DNA from 2 places in the Kosakonia sp. MUSA4 genome. Region 1 is predicted to be linked to the other one. Evidence: predicted binding sites of a transcription regulator. Region 1 holds the regulator's gene; the other holds the start of a gene.
The links. The regulator Fur, encoded in region 1, represses iron uptake genes when iron is present. The targets are predictions, from matches to a motif close to ATAATAATGAGAACNACTATCAA.
Positions count from the first base shown of each region.

Region 2: fepD (Fe(3+)-siderophore ABC transporter permease) is a predicted target of Fur. The motif match lies at 9,804-9,826, and genes of this name have one in related genera.

Region 1 covers NZ_CP025697.1:1,440,267-1,452,526, forward strand. The annotation lists gene chiP (chitoporin) at 1-705, shown strand, start outside; gene C0557_RS06870 (beta-N-acetylhexosaminidase) at 750-3,401, shown strand; gene fur (ferric iron uptake transcriptional regulator) at 3,508-3,954, opposite strand; gene fldA (flavodoxin FldA) at 4,244-4,774, opposite strand; gene ybfE (LexA regulated protein) at 4,938-5,222, opposite strand; gene ybfF (esterase) at 5,353-6,126, opposite strand; gene seqA (replication initiation negative regulator SeqA) at 6,309-6,863, shown strand; gene pgm (phosphoglucomutase (alpha-D-glucose-1,6-bisphosphate-dependent)) at 6,888-8,528, shown strand; gene C0557_RS06905 (EamA family transporter) at 8,642-9,070, opposite strand; gene kdpE (two-component system response regulator KdpE) at 9,103-9,780, opposite strand; gene kdpD (two-component system sensor histidine kinase KdpD) at 9,777-12,260, opposite strand, start outside.
Region 2 covers NZ_CP025697.1:1,326,698-1,338,957, reverse strand. The annotation lists gene cstA (pyruvate/proton symporter CstA) at 1-2,094, opposite strand, end outside; gene entH (proofreading thioesterase EntH) at 2,262-2,675, opposite strand; gene entA (2,3-dihydro-2,3-dihydroxybenzoate dehydrogenase) at 2,676-3,431, opposite strand; gene C0557_RS06315 (isochorismatase) at 3,431-4,288, opposite strand; gene entE ((2,3-dihydroxybenzoyl)adenylate synthase) at 4,299-5,897, opposite strand; gene entC (isochorismate synthase EntC) at 5,907-7,082, opposite strand; gene fepB (Fe2+-enterobactin ABC transporter substrate-binding protein) at 7,306-8,229, shown strand; gene entS (enterobactin transporter EntS) at 8,493-9,728, opposite strand; gene fepD (Fe(3+)-siderophore ABC transporter permease) at 9,841-10,845, shown strand; gene fepG (iron-enterobactin ABC transporter permease) at 10,842-11,834, shown strand; gene fepC (iron-enterobactin ABC transporter ATP-binding protein) at 11,831-12,260, shown strand, end outside.

The DNA of each region.
Region 1 (12,260 bases):
GACCTTGTGCTGGAGGCCGCATTTGGCCAGGCGGAAGGCTACGTCGATCAATACTTTGCTAAAGCCAGCTACAAATTTGACGTGGCAGGCAGCCCACTCAGCACCAGCTACCAGTTCTACGGTACCCGCGACAAAGTCAGCAATGGCGGCGTGAACGATATTTATGACGGCACCGCATGGCTGCAAGCGTTGACCTTCGGCTACAAAATTGGTCAGGTCGATTTGCGTCTTGAAGGCACCTGGGTCAAAGCTGACGGCCAGCAAGGATACTTCCTGCAACGTATGACGCCAACCTATGCGTCATCCAACGGGCGCCTCGATATCTGGTGGGATAACCGCTCTGACTTTAATGCCAACGGTGAAAAGGCTCTCTTCTTCGGTGCGATGTATGACCTGAAGAACTGGAACCTGCCAGGCTTTACGGTCGGCGCATCTTACGCCTATGCGTGGGACGCGAAGCCGGCTGATATGGCAACACCGGATGCGTATTACGATCCAAACTACCGCCTGAAAGAGTCCGCTTACAGCCTGGATGCCATTTATACCGTTCAGGATGGTCGCGCCAAAGGCACGATGTTCAAGCTGCACTTTACCCAATATGACAACCATTCTGACATCCCGAGCTACGGCGGCGGCTACGGCAACATCTTCCAGGATGAGCGCGACGTGAAATTCATGGTTATCGCACCGTTCACCATCTTCTGATGCGTTTGCCGGGTTATGCCCGGCTGAAATACAAGGAATAAGTAATGAAAACAGTACGTTTAAGCATCTTGGCCAGCGCAATTTTCGGCGTGTTAAGCAGCCCCGCGCTGGCAAACCAGAGCACCGTCGACGCCATCAGCCAGTTTCATCTTAACTACGCGGTGAAGGATAACTTTGCCGCACAGAACGGCATTGATTGTGCGAAGCTTGGTGCCGACTGGGCTTCCTGCAATAAAGCGGTGATCACGCTGACCAACAATGGTGAGGCTGTAACCGACAAGGATTGGACGATTTACTTCCACAGCATCCGTCCGATACTGGAGGTGGCAAATGACCAGTTCAAGGTCACCCATATCATGGGCGATCTGCACAAGCTGGAGCCAACGGACAAATTTACCGGCTTCCCGGCAAAGCAGGCGGTGGAAATTCCGGTTGTTAACGAGTACTGGCAGTTGTTTGTTACCGATGTGCTGCCTCGTTGGTACGTGACGGCCGAAGGTGCGACGGCAAAAGTGATTGCCAATACCGATACCGAAGATCTGTTCCAGTTTGTTACGCCGCTCGACGGCCAGTGGAAACGTACGCCGGATGATAAAAACATCCTGATGACCGCTGAAGCGCGCTTTGAGAAAAATAGCGACGTCAAAGCGCTAAACCTCTCCACGTTGCGCGGCCAGATTGTCCCCACGCCGCAGAAGGTAAAAATCTCCGGTCAGGATGTGGATCTGAGCAAAGGCGTGACGCTCGATCTCTCTGTGCTAGGCGCAGATGCGCAGGAAGCGGTGAAGTCGCGCTTCGCGCTGCTGGGCGTTAAGGAGGGCAGTTATCCCATCCGCACAGAGATCGCAGTGAAGGCTTTTGCGGGTGATGAAGCCATATCTGGTGCCTATAAGTTGCACATTGGGGCAAATGAAGCGGTAATCACTGGCTTTGATCAGGCTGGCGTGTTCTACGGCCTGCAATCTTTGCTGTCGCTGATCCCTGCCAGTGGCGAGCCGAAAATCGCACAGCTTGAAGCGAAAGACGCACCGCGCTTTGATTATCGCGGGATTCAGCTTGATGTGGGACGTAATTTCCACAGCAAAGATGCCGTACTGCGCCTGCTGGATCAAATGTCAGCTTATAAGCTGAACAAATTCCACTTTCACCTTACCGATGACGAAGGCTGGCGCATTGAGATCCCCGGTCTGCCTGAGCTGACCGACATCGGCAGCAAACGTTGCCACGATCTGAGCGAGAAAACCTGCCTGCTGCCGCAGCTGGGTTCCGGCCCGGACAGTAACAACAATGGCAGCGGCCACTTCAGCCGTGCCGATTACATCGACATACTGAAGTACGCGAAAGCGCGACAGATTGAAGTGATCCCGGAAATTGATATGCCGGCACACGCCCGTGCCGCAGTGATCTCAATGGAAGCGCGCTATGAGCGCCTGATGAAAGAGGGTAAAGAGAAAGAGGCGAACCAGTACCGTTTACTGGATCCGACGGACACCTCCAATACCACCGGGGTACAGTTCTATAATCGCACTGGTTATCTGAACCCGTGCCTCGATTCGTCACGCAATTTCGTTGATAAGGTGATGGGTGAAATCCAGCAAATGCACAAAGAAGCGGGTGTGTCGCTGAATACCTGGCATTTTGGCGGTGACGAAGCGAAAAACATCTATCTGGGAACGGGTTATACCGACCAGAAAAAACCGGAAGCGGGCAAAGGCATCATCGATCAGAGCAAGCAGGACAAACCATGGGCTAAATCTCAGGTCTGCCAGTCTATGGTCAAAGAGGGTAAGGTTGCAGATGTTGAGCATCTTTCCAGCTACTTTGGTATTGAGGTCAGCAAGCTGGTGAAAGCGCACGGTATCGGCACCATGCAGGCGTGGCAGGATGGCCTGAAAGATGCTAAAAATGCCGCCGAGTTTGCCACCGATCACGTCAATGTTAACTTCTGGGATACGCTCTACTGGGGCGGTTTCGATTCGGTAAATGACTGGGCAAACAAAGGGTTCCGCGTCATTGTCTCGAACCCGGACTATGTTTACCTCGACTTCCCGAACGAAGTCCATCCGGCGGAAAGCGGCTACTACTGGGGCACGCGCTTTAGCGATGAGCGCAAGATCTTCAGCTTTGCGCCGGACAACATGCCGCAAAATGCTGAAACCTCACTGGATCGCGACGGCAATCCATTCAACGCGAAATCGGACAAACTATGGCCTGGAGCCTATGGTCTTTCTGCTCAGTTGTGGAGTGAAGTGGTACGTACCGACAACCAGATGGAGTACATGATTTATCCACGCATGATTGCGGTCGCAGAGCGTGCCTGGCACCGCGCCGGTTGGGAACAGGATTATCAGGCCGGTCGCGAGTACAAAGGCGGTGAAACTCATCTGGTCGATGTAAAAGCGCTGGATAAAGACTGGACCCGCTTTGCAAATCTGTTAGGCCATCGTGAACTGGCAAAACTGGACAAAGCAGGCATTAACTACCGCCTGCCTGTACCGGGCGCGCGCGTGGTCGGCGGCAAGCTGGAAGCCAATACCAGCTTCCCGGGAATGGTCGTGGAATATTCTACGGACGGCGGTAAAAACTGGCTGCGCTACGATGATAAAGCGCGTCCGCAGGTGAGCGGGGAAGTGCAGATCCGCACCGCCAGCCCGGACGGCAAACGTTTCAGCCGTGTGGATAGCGTGAAAGCGTAATTATTGCTGAAGTAACCTGCCCGGCAGCGCAAACCTGCCGGGCATTTTTGTTTTTGAAGGGCAAAAAAAAAGCCAACCTGAAGGCTGGCTTGAGTATGAAAAGGGATTATTTCGCATCGTGCGCGTGTTCATCTTCGCGGCAGTCACCCTCGGCGCAGTGGCCGTACAGGTAAAGACTGTGGTTCGTCAGGCGAATGCCGTGTTTGGCGGCGATTTCACGCTGACGCGCTTCGATGGAATCATCACTGAATTCGATCACTTTGCCGCAGTCGAGGCAAATCAGGTGATCGTGGTGATGCTGCTGAGTCAGTTCAAAAACGGATTTCCCGCCTTCGAAGTTATGACGGGTCACAATGCCGGCGTCATCAAACTGGTTCAGTACACGATATACTGTCGCCAGCCCGATCTCTTCGCCCATGTCGATCAGTCGTTTATATAAATCTTCCGCACTGACATGATGGTTATCCGGTTCCTGAAGCACTTCCAGGATTTTTAACCGAGGAAGCGTGACTTTCAGGCCAGCCTTCTTTAATGCGGTATTGTTGTCAGTCATGCGGAATCTGTCCTGTTGCTATACGATTCACTTCCTCAATGGAAGTTAGAAGGAATGCACCTGGGATAATGCGTCTCATTATAGAACTGCCATGGCTAAATGAAAACTGCAAGTCCTCAAGTAAAGTAAGCTTTTAAAACGTGGTGTCACCAGCAACTCCTGTGCTTCATAACACCACTTTAGCAGGGCTTATTGTACAGCGATGGAGAAAAAAGTTAAAAATTTGTAGCAATTATTTCCATTGCTTTTACCTATTAATACCACGTAACCCACAGATTACGCCGTAAAATCAGGCGTTGATGATGTCATCAAGATGTAACTCTTCGCGAACTTGCTTAACCCATTTTTGTACACGTTCTGCGGTCATTTCTGGCTGACGATCTTCGTCAATCGCCAGACCAACGAAATGGCCATCATCCACCAGCCCTTTAGAGGCTTCGAAATGGTAGCCTGCAGTCGGCCAATGGCCCACGATAGTCGCGCCGCGCGGCTCAATAATATCGCGGATCGTACCCAGCGCATCACAGAAATATTCTGCATAGTCTTCCTGATCGCCGCAGCCAAACAGCGCAACTAACTTACCATTAAAATCAATGTCTTCCAGCGTCGGGAAGAAATCATCCCAGTCGCACTGCGCTTCGCCATAATACCAGGTCGGAATGCCGAGCAGCAGAATGTCATATCCTTCGATATCTTCTTTGCTGCTCTTGGCAATGTCATGTACGTCGGCAACGTCCTTACCAAGCTGACTCTGAATCATTTTCGCAATATTTTCGGTGTTGCCGGTGTCGCTGCCGAAGAAAATACCTGTAATTGCCATGAGTAAAATAACCTCTTGAAACCTAATGAATATGATGGTGGCGCTTTGCCCACAGATAAGGGCAATCATAGCAGAACAGAGAAGCGCGCGAAAACAGCTATCGCCGCGGAGTGCACTGTATGACACATGAAAACGTGAAAATAAGAGAGGTGATTCGGAGTAATTACTTTCCGCGCAATGCGCTCAGCTGTGCCAGCAGCATCTCTTCGATAAGTTCGCTGCGGCTCATGTCACGCGCATCGGCAAGTTCGTTTAACGCATCAACGGCTTCCACGTTCAGTTTTAGCTCGACGCGTTTAAGCCCACGAACTTTATCGCGTTTTAATTGATTGCGTTTGTTGATGCGTAACTGTTCATCACGCGAGAGCGGATTCGTCTTCGGCCGTCCCGGGCGACGCTCATTCGCGAACAGATCCAGGGTTGTACGGTCCGTTTGTTCTTTAGCCATGTTTAAGCATACTACGGGAAAGACAAGCAATCGGGCTGCCGCCCGGGCTGAATAGCGCGCCATCATACATCAGCATAACGGGCGCGCCAACGGGCGGACGCGTTCTGGCGACTGGTCGCCGCCTTTTTAATCAGTTTGACTTTTCAGCGAGATAACGATTAATTGCCCGCATCACCGCTTCAGGTTTTTCCGCATGCACCCAGTGACCGGCACCAGCAATCACATGCGCGCGCGCCTGCGGGAACTGTTCAAGCAAAGCGCTCCGGTACTGCTCCGTAACGTAAGGGGAGTTGCCGCCGCAGACAAACAGTGCCGGATGAGGCCATGCGGGAATGGTTTCCCAGCCGACAATATGCGGATATTGCACCCACAACACCGGCACATTGAAACGCCATACACCGTCAACAAACGACTTCAGCAGAAACTGGATCACGCCTTCTTCTTTTACATGCTCGCGCATTAGCGAAGCCGCTTGCTGGCGCGTAGTGACCTGCGCGTCAGTGACCGCATTGATCGCGGCAAATATCTCGTCATGACGGCGAACGTGGTAATCGACCGGTGCAATATCAATCGCCACCAGCTTTTCTACGCGTTCCGGTGCCAGCGCCGACAGCGCCATCACGGCTTTGCCGCCCATTGAGTGACCAATAAAGATAGCTTTGTCGATGTGATGGTCATCCAGCGTATCCAGCAGATCCTGCGCCATTGCCGGGTAGTTCATCTCGTCGGAACGGGGAGAAAGACCGTGGTTGCGCATATCAACCTGCACCACGTCGTACTCCTGCACCAGTTCGCGGGCCAGTACGCCGAGGTTATCAAGGCTACCAAACAGTCCGTGGACAAGGACGACCGGAGAATTGTTGTGCGGATGTTGTGCAGATTGCGCTCGCGTGTTCAATTTCATAGGAAAGTTCTTTTTTTCACTCTGGCAGGTTAGGTTATTATGGTGAACATTCTGCCGCCCGGCTGCAAGGTTAAGAATTACTCTTACTTTTGCCGCCATCCTGGTTTGACGCTATCCGCTGTTGAGATTTCACTTTATAATCCCAACACTTGTATTCAGATTAGATATAGCACTGGATTAAGATGAAAACGATCGAAGTTGATGATGAGCTCTACAGTTATATTGCCAGCCACACTAAGCATATCGGCGAGAGCGCATCCGACATTTTACGGCGTATGTTGAAATTTTCCGCCGTATCACCGGCACAGCCAGCCGCTTCTCTTGCACCGGTAAAAGAGCCGCGTACCGCTGTTGCTGTCGAAGGCATCAAACCGGCTAATACCGCAAAAGATAAAGTCCGCGCTGTGCGTGAGCTGCTCCTCTCTGATGAATATGCCGAGCAGAAAAAGGCCGTCAATCGTTTCCTGATGGTGCTGTCTACCCTCTATTCACTCGACGACAAAGGCTTTACGGAATCCACTGAATCACTGCACGGGCGCACAAGAGTATACTTTGCCGTCAATGAGCAAACCCTGTTGCAGAACGGCAACCAGACCAAACCGAAGCAGGTGCCGAACACCCCTTACTGGGTCATCACCAACACCAATACGGGCCGTAAATGCAGCATGATTGAGCACATCATGCAGTCAATGCAGTTCCCGGCGGAATTGATTGAAAAAGTTTGCGGCACAATTTAATCCTTGCATTGAAAGGACCAGGCAATGGCTAACCACCCGCGTGCGGGTCAACCTGCACAACAGGGCGACTTGATTAACGTCGCCCAGCTTACTGCGCAGTACTATGTGTTGAAACCTGAAGTCGGTAATTCAGAACATGCGGTGAAATTTGGCACTTCCGGCCACCGTGGCAGTGCCCATCGCCACAGCTTCAACGAGCCGCACATTCTGGCCATCGCTCAGGCGATTGCCGAAGAGCGTGCAAAAAACGGGATTACCGGGCCGTGCTATGTGGGTAAAGATACTCACGCGCTGTCTGAACCGGCGTTTATTTCCGTGCTGGAAGTGCTGACAGCAAACGGTGTGGATGTGATCGTGCAGGAAAATAACGGCTTCACGCCGACGCCTGCCATCTCAAACGCCATTCTGGTACACAACAAAAACGGCGGCGCGCAGGCGGACGGTATCGTTATCACCCCGTCGCATAACCCGCCAGAAGATGGCGGGATCAAGTACAACCCGCCTAACGGCGGCCCGGCGGATACCAACGTTACCAAAGTGGTGGAAGACCGCGCTAATGCGCTGTTGGCAGATGGCCTGAAAGGCGTGAAACGCCTTACGCTGGATGCAGCGCTGGCCTCCGGTCATGTAACAGAAAAAGATCTGGTGCAGCCCTTTATTGAAGGGCTGGCGGACATCGTCGATATGGCGGCAATCCAGAAAGCGGGCCTGAAACTGGGCGTCGATCCGCTGGGCGGCTCCGGTATTGAATACTGGAAGCGCATCGCGGAGTACTACAAGCTGGATCTGAGCATTGTTAACGATCAGGTCGATCAGACCTTCCGCTTTATGCACCTGGATAAAGACGGCGCGATCCGTATGGATTGCTCCTCCGAATGTGCGATGGCGGGTCTGTTGGCGCTGCGCGACAAGTTCGATCTGGCGTTTGCTAACGATCCGGACTACGACCGTCACGGCATCGTTACCCCGGCCGGGCTGATGAACCCGAACCACTACCTGGCGGTTGCTATCAACTACCTGTTCCAGCACCGTCCGCAGTGGGGCAAAGATGTCGCTGTCGGTAAAACGCTGGTCTCTTCAGCGATGATCGATCGCGTGGTGAACGACCTTGTCCGTAAGCTGGTGGAAGTGCCGGTGGGTTTCAAATGGTTTGTTGATGGTCTGCATGACGGCAGCTTCGGCTTTGGCGGCGAAGAGAGCGCGGGCGCGTCCTTCCTGCGTTTCGACGGTACGCCGTGGTCAACGGATAAAGACGGCATCATCATGTGTCTGCTGGCGGCTGAGATTACTGCCGTGACCGGGAAAAACCCGCAGCAGCATTACGATGAGCTGGCGGCACGCTTCGGCGCGCCGAGCTACAACCGTTTGCAGGCTTCTGCCTCCTCCGCGCAGAAAGCCGCGCTGTCCAAACTCTCTCCGGAAATGGTAAGCGCCAGCACGCTGGCAGGCGACCCTATCACCGCGCGTCTGACTGCCGCTCCGGGCAATGGCGCATCGATTGGCGGCCTGAAAGTGATGACCGACAACGGCTGGTTCGCCGCGCGTCCGTCAGGTACTGAAGACGCCTACAAAATCTACTGCGAAAGTTTCCTCGGTGATGAACACCGTAAACTGATCGAAAAAGAAGCCGTAGAGATTGTCAGCGAAGTGCTGAAAAACGCGTAATAAAAAGGCTCCTTTGGGAGCCTTAATTTTTGGACCGTACTTATCTTATTCGGCCTGCCAGAAGCGTGTAGGCCGGATAAGGCATCGCCGCCATCCGGCGATTGGGCGCAAACTCACCCCAGCGCCACCATCAGCGCACCGGCAGTAATTAACGCCACGCCCGCTGCCGCCACCAGCGAGACTTTCTCGCCAAACAGGATCACGGCCAGGATCACGGCAAACACCACGCTCAGCTTATCGATAGGAGCAACCCGCGACACGTTGCCGCTTTTGATGGCCATAAAATAGAACAGCCACGACAGCGCGCCCGCGACGCCGCTCAACACCACAAACAGCAGCGCTTTTTTATCGGCCAGCACGGTAGAGACCAGCGACAATTTGCCCTGCACCACGACCACACCGACCAGAAATACGGCCATTACCACCGCACGGATCGCCGTGGCGGTATTGGCGTCGAGATGTTGCAAACCGATCTTGCCGAAAATAGCCACCAGCGCAGCGGTGACCGCCGATAACAATGCATAAATTAGCCAGGCGCTCATCTTACCCTCCCAAAAAACAGCAGGATACGCCTTCAAAGCATAAACCGGTAGCCAATCCCTGTTTCAGTAAGTAAATGGCGAGGGCGGGCAGGATCGGCTTCAAGTTTCTGGCGCAGATGGCCCATATAGATGCGCAGGTAGTGGCTATGCTCGATGGCATTCGGCCCCCAGACCTGGCTTAGCAGTTGTCGCTGGGTTAACACTTTGCCGTGATTGTTCAGCAGCACGGCCAGCAGACGAAATTCAATGGGCGTCAGATGGATCTCTTCCTCACCGCGCTGGATGCGGCGGTTAGCCAGATCGACACGAATATCGGCAAAGGTCACCACCGGTTCGCCGGGGGTTGTGGCCGCATGACGGCGCAGGGCAACGCGCAGGCGGGCCTGCAACTCGCCAATACCAAACGGTTTGCTGAGGTAATCGTCGGCGCCGGCATCAAGAGCCGCAATTTTGTCGCTCTCTTCTGCACGCGCCGAAAGGACAATCACTGGCATCTGGCTCCACTGGCGCAAATCGCGGATAAAGTCCAGACCGTCGCCATCCGGCAGCCCCAAATCGAGGATCACCAGATCGGGTTTGCGGGTAGCGGCTTCAATCAGGCCGCGCTGTAAAGTCTCCGCTTCATGGACGCGCAGCCCCTCAGCTTCCAGCGCGGTACGCAGAAATCGGCGAATAGCTTGCTCATCTTCGACAATCAGAACGTTGATCACAGATCCTCAGATAATTCATCCAGTTGCGGCGGTGTCTCACGTGGAAGTGTAACACAAAACAGCGCCCCCCCTTGCGGGCGATTGCGGGCACTGATGGTGCCGCCATGAACCTCAACAATCGCCTGGCAAATCGCCAGCCCAAGACCGACGCCAGGAATCGCTGATTCCTTGGTTCCTCGCGCGAACTTATCAAAAATGGCCTGCTCTTGTCCTGCCGGAATACCTGGCCCGTTATCCCACACATCCAGCATCAACTGTTGCGGCGTATCATGGGCGGTAATGCCGATCTCCGCCCGCGGTCCTGCGTATTTCACCGCATTTTCCAGCAGATTGATCAGCACCCGTTCAAATAATGGGCCATCAACATGTACCAGCATTAATGGGTTGGGTAGGGCGAGGTTAATATGGCGGCCGCCAAGCCCAGGTTCCAGCGTTCTGAGCGCGCTGCCAACTACCTCTTCCAGCGTTAGCCACTCTTTTTTAAGATTAAAACCGCCGGACTGAATACGCGCCATATCCAGCAGATTATTCACCAGCCGCGTGGTATTCAGCACATGCTGACGGATCTCGTTAGCCTGCGGCGCATGCGAGGAGCCTTCACTTGCCAGATCGAGCGTCAGGATCTCCGCCTGGCCAAACAGCACGGTCAGCGGCGTGCGCAGATCGTGGGAGAGCGCAGCCAGCAAAGAGTTACGAATACTTTCCCGCTCGCTGGCGAGGCGAGCCTGTTCTTCGCTGGTGGCTAATGCCTGGCGTTCAAGCGCACTGGCAACCAGCAGGGTGAAGGTTTCCAGCAGGCGTTGCTGTTCCGGGATCATCAACTGGCGCAAGTTGGCCGGTTCCACAATCAATAACCCATGGGTTTTTTGGTCACTTTTAAGCGGCAAAATTTGATATGGCACGCCGGGCAGGGTGTCGGTTCCCGCTCCGGCTGGCTGGCCTTTATCAAAACTCCAGCGGGCAATCGCATCATCCCAGGGCGTCATTCCGTGGGGTTGCGTCACCGCTTTCAACTGCCCGTGGCTGCCCGGCAGTAACAATTTGCTGCGGGCATCAAAGGTAGACTGGATAAACCTTTCGCTGGTGACGGCGATATCCTTGTTATTACGCCCGACCGCCAGCGCTTTCGACATCTCATAAAGATGGCGGGTGCGCTGCTCGCGATAACGAGCCACGCGCGCCTGATAACGCACCCCGGCAGTGAGATTGCCAATCACCAAACCGACTGTCAGCATCACGCCAAAGGTCAGCAGATATTGCACATCGGAAACGGCCAGCGTGCCGCGCGGAGCGATAAAAAAGAGATCGAAACTGAGGACGTTAATCACCGTGGCGAACGCGGATGGCCAACGCCCATAAAACAGCGCTATCAGCACCACGCCGAGCAGGTAGATCATCACCAGGTTGGCGGCATCGAAAGCCGTTAGCCAATGCGCGGCGATCAGGGTGATTGCCGCGCAAAGGGCGAGGGCGACGGCACAACCTTTTAGCTGTACCCGCCAGCGCTCAATAAACGGGCGTGTATCTCCGGCGCGAGAGGGCAAGGTAACCGGAGCGTCGTCCAGCGCGATGATCACCAGGTCGAGATCTGGCGCGCGGCGCGCCAGCTTATCGGCAAACGATTCCGGGTTCCACCAGCGGTGCTTATTGCGTCGGCCAATAATAATTTTGCCGAGGTTATGCTCACGGGCGTAACGCAGAATCGCCTTATCTTCCGCCGGATCGGAAAGCGTTGCCGTTTCGGCCCCCAGTTCCTGCGCAAGGTGCAGGGCGCTTAAAATCGCCCGCCGTTGCGGTTCCGGCAATTTATGTAGCGACGGCGTTTCGACATACACCGCATGCCAGACGCTGCCCAGTTTGGCCGCCAGCCGCGCCGCTGTGCGGATCAACTTCTCATTGCCCGCGCCATGCCCGACGCAGAGCAGAATGGCATCACGCGTATGCCAGACTTTCTCTTCACCCTGGCGATCGCGCCAGGCGCGCATCTGATCGTCCACGCGGTCGGCGGTGCGGCGCAGCGCCAGTTCGCGCAGGGCAATCAGATTGCCTTTACGGAAGAAGTGTTCGATGGCGCGCTCGGCCTGGCCGCCGATATAGACTTTGCCTTCGTGCAGGCGCTGGCGGAGATCGTCCGGCGGCAAATCCACCAGTACGACCTCATCTGCGTTGTCGAAAAAAGGATCCGGCACGGTTTCACGTACCTGGATACCGGTCACGCCGCTGACCACATCGTTGAGGCTTTCCAGATGCTGGACGTTGACGGTTGTAAAGACATTGATACCCGCTTCCAGCAGCTCTTCTACATCCTGCCAGCGTTTCGGATGGCGCGAGCCGGGCGCGTTACTGTGCGCCAGTTCGTCCATTAAAATGAGCGCTGGACGGCGCGCAAGGGCGTCGTCCAGCGAAAACTCCTGAATCAGTCGCCCGCGATGGGCGATACGGTGTGGCGGCAGGACTGCCAGCCCTTCCAGCAGCGCGGC
Region 2 (12,260 bases), 110 kb from region 1:
TTTGGCCTGGCCGACAATCTGCTCAAGATTCTCCGGCATCGGCTCGTACGGCGTCTCTTTCGCTGTCGGTTCATTCACCTTCAGCGCCGCCAGCGCGGTTTTCAGCGAGTAAAACGCCAGCACCACCACCACCACCATAAAGAAGATGGTCAGCCCGGCATCGAGGCGGTTGTTAAACACCAGTTGCGCCAGTTGTGACTGGGTATACTGCGCCGGAATGTTGCCGCTGTCGATCATCGCCTGGAACTTGTTGGCGATGGCGAGGAAGCCGACTTTGCCATCCGGGCTGAAGGCTTTTTGCCAGCCAGCGGTCAGCGTACACACCAGCAGCCAGGCGGTCGGCACTAATGCCACCCACGCATAACGCTGGCGTTTCATTTTAAACAGCACCACCGCGCAGAGCATCAGCGCCATGCCTGCCAGCATCTGGTTGGCGATACCAAACAGCGGCCACAAGGTGTTGATGCCGCCAAGCGGATCAACCACGCCCTGATGCAGGAAGTACCCCCACGCCAGAACGCACAGCGCCGTCGCCAGCAGGTTAGCAGGCAGCGATTCGGTCCGTTTCAGGTTTGGCGAGATAACACCCAACAGATCCTGCAACATAAAGCGCGCCGCGCGCGTACCGGCATCGACCGCCGTCAGAATAAACAGCGCTTCAAACAGAATGGCGAAGTGATACCAGAACGCAACGTCCATCATGCCGCCGAGCGCGCCGTGCAGGATGTACGCCATCCCCACCGCCAACGTCGGCGCACCGCCCGCTCTTGAGATGATCGACTGTTCGCCCACTTCGCTGGCAATCTGCGTCAGCGCATCCGGCGTAATGGTAAAGCCCCAGCTACTGACCACCTGCGCCGCTGAAGCGACAACATCCGCCGTGCCTGCGGGCGCCAGCACCGCCATCGGGCTGTTCATCGCGAAGTAAACGCCCGGATCGATAATGCACGCCGAGACCAGCGCCATGATCGCCACAAACGACTCCATCAACATACCGCCGTAACCGATAAAGCAGGCCTGGCCTTCGCTGGCGAGCATCTTCGGCGTGGTACCGGAAGAGATCAGCGCATGGAAGCCGGAGACCGCGCCGCAGGCAATGGTAATAAACAGGAACGGGAACAGGTTGCCGGTCCACACCGGGCCAGTACCGTCAACAAATTTGGTCAGCGCCGGCATGGTCAGCGTCGGGCGCATAATCAAAATGCCAATCGCCAGGCCAATAATGGTGCCGATTTTCAGGAAAGTGGAGAGATAATCACGCGGCGCCAGCAGCAGCCACACCGGCAGTACCGAGGCGACAAAACCATAGCCCACCAGCATCCACGTCAGTTGCACGCCGGTGAAATCGAAGAACGGCGCCCAGGTCGGGCTGGCGGCAACCCAGCCGCCGGAGATAATGGCAAACACCAGCAGCACGAGGCCGATCACCGAGACTTCGCCGATGCGCCCGGGGCGCAGATAGCGAATATAAATGCCCATAAAAATGGCGAGCGGAATCGTGAATGCCACGGTCCAGGTGCCCCACGGGCTGTGGGTCAGCGCTTTGACGACAATCATCGCCAGTACCGCGAGGATGATCACCATGATCATAAAGGTCGCCACCAGCGCAATCACGCCAACAGTCGATCCCATCTCTTCTTTCACCATCTCACCGAGCGAACGGCCGTCGCGGCGGGTCGAGATAAACAGCACCATAAAGTCCTGCACCGCCCCGGCCAGCACCACGCCTGCGAGGATCCAGATCATGCCAGGCAGATAACCCATCTGCGCCGCCAGCACCGGTCCCACCAGCGGGCCTGCCCCGGCAATTGCCGCAAAATGGTGACCGAACAGCACTTTTTTATCCGTCGGCACATAGTCGAGGCCATCGTTGTGCCGTACCGCCGGAGTCATGCGCGTCGGATCAACCTGCAGCACATTTTTGGCGATATAGAGGCCATAAAACCGGTAAGCAATAAGATAAATGCAGACGGCAGCAACCACGATCCACAGCGCGTTGATCGGTTCGCCGCGATTGAGCGCGATATAGCCGAGGGCAAAAGCTCCGACGAGGGAGAGGATTGCCCAGATAAGGTATTTCCCTGGGTTGTTCATAGCGGTTGTCCGTGTGAGAAACAGAGAGATGTTACATTTTGTATCTATATCAACCCACGGCTTTTAACAACTTTGAAACATGGAAAATTTGCCCTGCAACCAGGTATTTACATGATTGTGTTAACGGGATCGCAAGAATGCCCTCTCCGCGCAGGGAGAGGGAGAAATTAGCCGAGCACGGCGGTGCTCAGGCGGCAGGTACAGCAGCGGCGTCCCTGTTCGTCGAACACCACGATTTCCCAGCTCTGGTTTTGCCGCCCAAGATGCAACGGCTGGCAGGCGCCGCGCACTTTCCCCTCGGCAACCGGGCGGTGATGCGTGGCGTTTAACTCGGTGCCGACCACGCACTGGCCGTCACGCGTCATCATATAGCCCGCCATTGAACCGAGCGTTTCCGCCAGCGCCGCCGACGCGCCGCCGTGCAACAGGCCAAATGGCTGATGGGTGCGGGCATCGACCGGCATTTCGGCCTCGATAAAATCGTCGCCGATGCGGGTATAGAGAATGGCCAGATGCGCCACCAGCGTGTTTTCACTGCTGGCATTCAGTTCTTCAAGCGTTAAGTGACGTTTCCAGATCATCTACGCCCCCAGCGTTGAGCCGCCATCCACCACGATATCCTGTAGCGTGATATGGCTGGCCAGATCGGACGCCAGAAACAGCACGGTGTTCGCCACTTCCTGCGGCCGGGCGATTTTGCCCAGCGGAATGCCGAGCTTGAACTGCTCGCCAAAGCCGCGAATGCGCTGCTGTTCAGCATCATCGCTCACCCACAGCGTGCGTTGCATATCGGTGTCCGTCGAACCCGGCGAAACGACATTACAGCGCACGCGGCTTGCCGCCAGCTCAAGGCCGACGGTCAGCGTCAGGCTTTTCAGCGCCGCTTTCGACGCGCCATACGCGCTCATGCCGATGCGTGGCGTATGCGCCGCATCGGACGCCACCGTGACGATCGCCCCGCCCTGCTGACGGCGAAACTGCGCCATCGTCTGCTGGAACAGGTTGAACGCGCCGCCGACATTCACGGCAAACGTATGCTGCCAGGCTTCTGCGCTCAGCGCATCGGTCGATCCCATATGCAAAACCCCGGCAGCATTAACCAGCACATCCAGCCGTTCGTGCTGCGCCAGCAGGCGTTTGCAGACGGCTTGCGCCTGCGCGGCATCGGCAATATCCACCGTTTCACAGGAGAAGGGATAATCGCGGCCGGGAAAGGCCAGATCGAAGCCGGTAACCTGCGCGCCCGCCGCAACAAAGGCCAGCGCGGTGGCATAACCGATGCCCTTGCCTGCGCCGGTCACCCACACGGTTTTGCCGGTAAAATCCAGGCTGGCCATTATTTCACCTCGCGCGAGAGCAGCGCCCACCACGCATCGATGGTCGGATTTTTCGCCAGCATGACAAAATCGATATCGCCGTGGACTTTGCGCCAGCGGGCAGCCAGCCCCATCATGCGCACGGAATCCAGGCCGTAGTCGATCAGGTTCTCGTCATCCAGCGGCTCGTCGGATTCATCCAGCAGCGGCAATACCACCGCGCGCAGCGCCGCTTTGCTGCCCGGCACCGGCACCGGCAGCAGTTCCTGGGTGAGCACCACGCGGCCGGAACGACCGGCGACATATTTCAGCGACATCAAATGTTCTTCGCGGCTGAAATCCGCCAGCGCATCGGCCACCATAAACGGCTTGATATCGCGCATAAACGCATCCGTGGCGGTGGTCATGCAACCAATGTGCGAATAGACCCCGGTGATCAGCAACTGGTTGCGCCCGGTCTCTTTCAGCATCTGCTCCAGCGGCGAGCGATGAAACGCACTGTAGCGCCACTTCACCAGCACCGTATCGGCTTCATCGGGGGCCAGTTCGGCGACGATTTTCTGCTGCTCCGGCGAACGGGTCAGCCCCGGCCCCCACATATCATTCAGTAACGCGCGGTCCTCATCGCTCTGCGCTTTCGGCTGTGCGGTGTAGTAAACCGGGATGTGGTGCTGTTTGCAGAACGCGCGCAGCGCAGCGATGTTCGCCACTACCTGCTGCATCATCGGGCAGTTATCGCCCCAGAAACTGACAAAATAGTCCTGCATATCATGAATCAGCAGCGCCGCACGCTCCGGCTCAAACGGCCAGCTGACTTTGTTCTGCGGGATATCAGCCGCAGCAGGCAGTGCGTAGCCCTGTAATTTTGGAATCGCCATCTTCTCTCCTTTACGCGGTGGCGCGCTCGGCCAGCCACTGACGTAACTTTTTCTTATCAACTTTGCCGACCGGCGTCAGCGGCAGTGCCGCCAGGCACTCCACGCGATCCGGCAGCTTAAATTCCGCGACGCCCTGCTCACGCAGGAAACGACGCACCGCAACGGCACGCAGCGGCTCTTTCACCACCAGGTACGCGCAGCTTTTTTCCCCCAGCAGGCTGTCTTCCATGCTCACCAGCGCGGCGTGGATCACCGACTCGTGGCGCAGCAGCAGGTTTTCGATCTCCTCGGCAGCGATCTTCTCGCCGCCGCGGTTGATCTGATCTTTTTCCCGCCCCTGCACGGTGATGTAGCCCTGCTCATCAAGCGAAATCAGATCGCCGGAGCAGTAAAAGCCGTTCGCATCGAAGGCGCTGGCGTTGTGCTCCGGGCTGTTGAAATAGCCGCGAAAGGTGTACGGCCCGCGCGTCATCAGCCGCCCGACATGGCCTGGCGGCAGCCGATTGCCGTGTTCATCCGCCACCCACACTTCATCATCCGGGCACATCGGGCGGCCCTGCGTATTAATGATGCGATCAAAGGGATCGTCCAGCCGGGTGTAGTTCACCAGCCCTTCGGCCATGCCAAACACCTGCTGCAACTGGCAGCCGATTTCCGCCGGAATACGCGCCGCCAGCGTTGCTGACAGCCGCGCGCCGCCGACCTGTAACAGTTCGAGCGATGCCAGTTGCGCATTGCTGCCCCACTCGGTGATCGCCTGCAACCACAGGCTCACCGCAGGCGGCACCAGCGCAGTGACGGTAATCTGGTGTTTTTCGATCAGCGGGAAGCAGAGCGTGGCGCTCGGATCGGCGGCCAGCACCACGCAACCTTGCGCGAGGAAGACGCCCAGCGCGCCGGGAGAACTCATCGGGTAGTTGTGCGCGGCGGGCAGTGCGCACAGGTAGCGGGTTTGCGCGGTGAAGCCGCAAATCTCGTTGCTGCGCGCAATGCTGTAGTAATAATCGTTGTGGGTGCGAGGGATAAGCTTCGGCGTGCCGGTACTGCCGCCGGAAAGCTGGAAAAACGCCACTTCATCGGCCGGTGTCGGCGTGGCGACGAAGTTATCCGCCGGGCGGGCAATCGCCGCCTCCAGCGCGCGCTCGCCCTGTTCGCCGCGCAGCAGCACCACGCGAACAGAATCCAGCGTGCGAATAAACGCGTCGTCGGCAAACAGCGCATGATCGCGATCGGCAATCAACAGCGCCGGTTTGATCTGTGCGGCATAGGCGGTCAGCTCGCTGCGCTGATGGCTGAACAGCGCATTCACCGGCGCCACGCCGAGTTTCAGCAGGGCAAACAGCGTGATGTAGAACTCCGCCACATTGCCCAGTTGCACCAGCGCGGTCTGGCCGCGCGCGATCCCCTGCGCCTGTAAGCTGTACGCCAGGTTATCGGAAGCCTGATGCAACTGGCGGTAGCTCAACGGGCGCTCGCCGTCGATCACCGCCGTGGCATCGCTGTGCGCATGGCGGGTCAAAATGTCAGTAAGCGGCAGATCCTGCCAGTACCCTTTTTCGCGGTAACGGCGGGCGAATTCTTCCGGCCAGCGGGTAAAAGGAATGCTCATCGTCGTTCCTCAGTGCAGACCAAATGCGTTCAGCATAGTGGTCAGTTTCACCCCGGTTTCGCGCCACTCCGCCAGCGGCGAGGAAGCGGGCACAATACCGGCACCGGCAAACAGCCGGACGTGGTTTTCATGAATGCGGGCGCAGCGGATGGTCACCACCCACTCGCCATTTCCTTCGTCATCGCACCAGCCGACAATGCCGCCGAACAGTTCACGGTTGAACGGCTCCAGCTCGGCAATCAGCTTTTTCGCCACCTGATGCGGGAAACCGCTCAGCGCAGGCGTCGGGTGCAGCAGGCAGGCGAGCGTCAGGGCGTTTTCCCCCGCCAGCGCCGTGCCTTCAATGGGCGTCGCCAGATGCCACAACGTCGGCGTGGTCACCAGTTGCGGCGAATCCGGCAAGGTCAGAGAGCGGCTGCGCGGTTGCAGCACTTTTTTCATCGCCTGCGTCACCAGCTCGTGCTCGTGACGGTCTTTTTCCGACGCCAGCAACTTGTTGCCCGCTTCGCGATCCAGCATGTCATCCGGCTGGCGACGGGCGGAACCGGCCAGCGGCAGCGAACTAAAATGGTCGCCCTCTTTGCGTAGCAGCAGTTCCGGGCTGGCACCCAGCAGCGCGCCACCATCCGGCAACGGAACGTGGAAATTGAAACTGGCCGGGTTCTGGGCAATCAGCCGCTCCAGCAACACGCCGCCGTCGATGTGGCTGTCGGTGGCAATCTCGATCAGGCGGGAGAGCACCACTTTGTCCACTTCCGGCGTGGCGGTCTTCTGCGCCGCGCGTGCCACCATCTGCATGAAGGTTTCCTGCTCCGGGATTTCGCGTTGCGCGACAACATTCGGCATGCTGCTGGCGTTGAAATAGCGGGCAGAACGCTGGCGCGCCGGGCGGGAGAAAGTTTGCCATGACGCCGGAATAAACAGCGCCGAAGGTTGGGTGGTATCGAACGGGATTGCGCCGACCATCACCGGCCGGACCACGCCCTGCGCTTTCGCATCGGCAAAGGCCTGCGCCAGTTTGCTCTGGAAGGCGCTCTCTGGAGAATCACCGCTGACGGCAGGTTCAGAGAAACGGGCAACGCACCCGGAGGTTATAAAACTGCGGTACGGCGACATAAACAAAAACTGATCCGCGGCCAGTGTTTTTGCAGACTGCTGGATATCCTCAGCCAGGGACATATCCATATCATCCTCCAACAACTATAAGTAAGATTAATAATAATTATCATTTGCGTTTTGTTTCTGTAAGATAAAAAGTTATTACCCGCGCTGTCAACAGCAGATTCCTCTTCTGCGTCGCTAATGCTTGCATCCCCCTCATGCAATGATGAAAATGAGAAGCATTAACCTCAACAAAAACAGGACGCAATCCGTGAGATTTTCTTTTTTGTTCCGTAAGCCCTTAGTGATGCTGGGCATTTTTGTTTTAGGACTAACCTCAGCAACCGCCGCCGACTGGCCTCGCCAGGTCACCGACAGCCGCGGTACGCATCAGCTCGACAGCAAGCCGCTGCGCATTGTGTCAACCAGCGTCACCCTTACCGGATCGCTGCTGGCGATTGACGCACCGGTGATTGCCAGTGGTGCAACCACGCCGAATAACCGTTTTGCCGACGCGCAAGGCTTTCTGCGCCAGTGGGGCGACGTGGCGAAACAACGCAACGTCGCGCGTCTTTACATTGGTGAAGCGAATGCCGAAGCCGTTGCCGCGCAGATGCCGGATCTGATCCTCATCAGCGCCACCGGCGGCGATTCCGCCCTTGCCCTGTACGACCAGCTTTCCACCATCGCGCCGACGCTGGTCATCAATTACGACGATAAAAGCTGGCAGGCGCTGCTCACTCAACTGGGTGAAATCACCGGCCAGGAAAAACAGGCCGCGGCGCGCATCAGCGAATTCAACCAGCAACTGGCCGACGCCAAAGCGCGGATGAAACTGCCGCCGCAGCCGGTTACAGCGCTGGTTTATACTCCCGCCGCGCACAGCGCCAACCTGTGGACCCGCGACTCCGCGCAGGGCAAGTTGTTGCAGCAACTGGGCTTCGCCCTTGCGCAGCTACCGGCCAATCTGCAAACCAGCCAGAGCCAGGGTAAACGCCACGACATCGTGCAACTGGGCGGCGAAAACCTTGCCGCCGGGCTGAACGGTGAAGCGCTGTTCCTGTTCGCCAGCGATCAACAAGATGCCGACGCGCTGAGTGCGAACCCGCTGCTGGCGCATCTGCGTGCGGTACAGAACAAACGCGTTTACGCCCTCGGCGCAGAAACCTTCCGCCTGGATTACTACAGCGCTACCCGCGTGTTGCAGCGTTTGTCGGCGCTGTTTGGTTAATCTGTTTGCCGGATGGCGGCTGCGCCTTATCCGGCCTACACAAAGCGGTACAGCAGACGTAGGCCCGGTAAGCGTCAGCGCCACCGGGCATTTCCCACAGCGACACCCTTTTCCCTGTAAGCAAAGCTGCTGAAGCGCTGGGGGTGTGCCTCCGCCGAAATCGGCGGTTTTGCCGGATGGCGGCTGCGCCTTATCCGGCCTACATAAAGCGGTACGGCAGACGTAGGCCGGATAAGCGACAGCGCCCTCCGGCAAACAGCTTTCTACGCGGCAGGCTGCGTCTGACGAAAACGGCGCAGCTCGCCGAGCGCCACCACCAGCACTAAACCGATCGCCGCCAGTACCAGCCCGCTGATGCTCGCCGATGAGGCGGGCGTCATCATCGATCCCATCGCCCCCAGCAGCGCCGCGCCAATCGCATCGCCGGTCACGTTCTGCGCGGTCCACAAACCGTTGATGCGCCCGAGCATCGCTTCCGGCGTCTGGGTTTGCAGCAGGGTGTACTGCAACAGCGAACTCACGGCGGTCAGCCAGCCGCATAACGCCAGCAACAGCACGCCGAGCGCCCACACCGGCATCAGGCTGAACAGCCCTATCGCGACAAAAGCGCCGACGCTGGTCATCAGCATAATCACGCCAGGTCGTTCGCTGTGCGCCAGTTTGCCGCTGGTCAACGCCCCAATCGCCGCACCAAGCGGCAGCGCGGCATACAGCAGGCCGATTTCCGCCGCCGACATGTTCCAGCTCATCGCCAGCGCCGGGTAAAGCACGCGCACGGCGCTGGCCATGGTTAACAGCCCGCCGAGCAGCGCAATGCCGCCAATCAACGGGTTACGAAATAAAAATTGCAGCGCCGTCAGCAGCGATTTCAGCGGGTGCTCGCGCGGCTGCGGCGGTGGTGGCAATGCAGGCAGGCTGAGTAACGGCAACAGGGTAATAAACGTCCCCGCCGCCGCCAGACCGTAGTTCCACACTACGCCGCCCGAAGCCAGCAGCAGACCGCCGCACATTGGCGAAATCACCGACCCCAGACGCACCGTCAGCATGGTGATCGCCCCCGCCTGCATCAGGTTTTCCCGCCCGACCAGCGCAGGCGTTGCCGCCAGCAGCGCCGTCACGCCGAGCGCGCCGAAAAAGCCGTCCCACAAACCCAGCAGATAGATCGCCGCCAGCGAAGGCTCCGCCAGTTGTGCGTTCAGAAACAGGCCGATAAACCCAACGCCGCAGGTGGAGCGCGCCAGTAAAATCAGTTTCTTACGCTCATAGCGATCCGCCAGCACGCCACCAAACATCAGGCCAATAAACATGGCCGAACCGGTCAGCGTGACCGATAACCCCACCTGCCAACTGGAGTGGGTCATTGCCTGAATCTGCACCGGCACCGCTACGCCAAGCAGGCCCAGCGATAAAATCGAGATAAAACGCGCCAGAAACACCGCGCGAAAAGCCGGATGCGTGCGCAGCAGGCTAAGGTTCAACAGCCAGGATTGTTGTTTCATCACAGCGCCTTAAATACGTACTTTTTATGTCCATATGTCGGCTTCGCATGTTAACATATCAAAACAAGATCGATAACGATAATTACTATCATTATCAAATTTGGGACGTCTTATGTCGTGTTCTGCTTTTCCGGCGCGCCCCTTTGTTCTCGCCGGACTATTGATACTGCTTATTGTCGCCGCCGCACTCAGCCTGTTTATCGGTGCCAAACCGATGCCCGCCTCCGTGGTGATCGACGCCCTCTTCGGCGTCTGCCAGAGCGCGGACTGCGCCGTCATCCGCGATGCGCGCCTGCCGCGCACGCTGGCGGGTCTGCTGGCCGGTGGCGCGCTGGGCCTTGCTGGTGCGTTGATGCAAACCCTCACCCGTAATCCGCTGGCCGATCCCGGTCTGCTTGGCGTGAATTCCGGTGCCAGTTTCGCCATTGTGCTCGGCGCAGCGCTGCTCGGTATTTCGTCTCCGGTGGAGCAATTGCTGCTGGCGTTTTGCGGCGCGCTAGCCGCGTCGCTGCTGGTGGCCTTTACCGGCAGCCAGGGCGGCGGGCAGCTCAGTCCGGTGCGTCTGACGCTGGCGGGAGTGGCGCTTGGCGCGGTGCTGGAAGGGCTCTCCAGCGGGATTGCGCTGCTGAATGCCGATGTCTACGACCAGTTGCGATTCTGGCAGGCCGGATCGCTGGATATCCGCACCCTGCAAACGTTGAAAATGGTGATCATTCCGGTGCTGCTGGCGGCGGCAATCACGCTGATGTTGAGCCGTTCGCTCAACAGTTTGAGCCTCGGCAGCGATACCGCCACGGCGCTTGGCAGCAAGGTGGCGCGCACGCAATTACTCGGATTAGTGACCATCACCGTGCTGTGCGGCAGCGCGACGGCGGTGGTCGGCCCGATTGCCTTTATCGGGTTGATGATGCCGCACATGGCACGCTGGCTGGTGGGCGCGGATCACCGCTGGTCGCTGCCGGTCACACTGCTTGCAACGCCAGCGTTGTTGCTGTTCGCCGATATTATTGGCCGCCTGATTGTGCCCGGTGAGCTGCGCGTATCGGTGGTCAGCGCCTTTCTCGGTGCGCCGGTGCTGATTGTACTGGTGCGCCGCGCGCGCGGAGGTGGCCTGTGATGTCGCCGTCCCGTCGTTTAGTCGCCAGTTGTCTGCTGATGGGGCTTTGTGCCGTGCTGATGGCGGTCTGGAGCCTGCGCAGCGGCGCAGTAACGCTGGAATTGACCCAGGTGATGCACGCATTAACCGGCGATGCGCCGCGCGCGATGCAACGGGTGGTGATGGAGTGGCGTTTACCGCGCGTATTGATGGCGCTGCTGGTCGGTGCCGCGCTCGGCGTCAGCGGCGCGATTTTTCAATCGCTGATGCGCAACCCGTTAGGCAGCCCGGATGTGATGGGCTTTAACACCGGCGCATGGAGCGGCGTGCTGGTGGCGATGGTGCTGTTTGGTCAGCATTTAACGGCCATCGCGCTGGCAGCGCTGGCGGGCGGTATGCTCACCTCGCTGGTGGTCTGGCTGCTGGCCTGGCGCAATGGCATTGAAACCTTCCGCCTGATTATTGTCGGCATTGGCGTGCGTGCAATGCTCGTGGCCTTCAATACCTGGCTGCTGCTGCGGGCATCGCTGGAAACCGCCCTCACCGCCGGGCTGTGGAATGCTGGCTCGTTGAACGGCCTGACCTGGGCGAAAACACTGCCTTCTGCGCCAATTATTCTGGCAATGTTCGTGTGCGCCGCCCTGCTCGCCCGGCGGATGCGGTTGCTGGAGATGGGCGATGACAGCGCCTGCGCGCTCGGCGTTCGCGTCGAGCGTTCGCGCCTGCTGTTAATGCTGGTGGCGGTGGCGCTGACGGCGGCGGCTACCGCGCTGGCGGGGCCGATTTCGTTTATCGCGCTGGTGGCCCCGCATATCGCCCGGCGCATTAGCGCCACCGCTCGTTGGGGCTTAACGCAGTCGGCCCTGTGCGGCGCGCTGCTGCTGCTGCTGGCAGATTTTATCGCCCAGCAAGGGTTTACGCCTTATCAGTTGCCGGTGGGCGTGGTCACCGTCAGCCTTGGCGGTATCTACCTTATCGCCTTGTTAATTCAGGAGTCCCGCAAGAAATGACCGACTTATCTTCCCGTTTGCGCGGCGCAGACTTAACGCTGGGTTATGGCAAAAAAATTATTGCTGAGCAGCTAAGCGTTGCCATTCCCGACGGCCATTTCACCGCCATTATCGGCCCCAACGGCTGCGGTAAATCAACGCTGCTGCGCACTCTAAGCCGACTGATGACGCCCGCACAGGGGCATGTTTATCTCGATGGAGAGCAGATCCAGCGCTTCGCCAGCAAAGAGGTGGCGCGGCGCGTCGGGCTGCTGGCGCAAAACGCCACCACGCCGGGCGATATCACCGTGCAGGAGCTGGTGGCGCGCGGGCGCTACCCGCATCAACCGCTGTTCACCCGCTGGCGTAAAGAGGATCAAGACGCCGTGGCGCGGGCGATGAAAGCCACCGGCGTGGATTTGCTGGCCAGCCAGAGTGTCGATACGC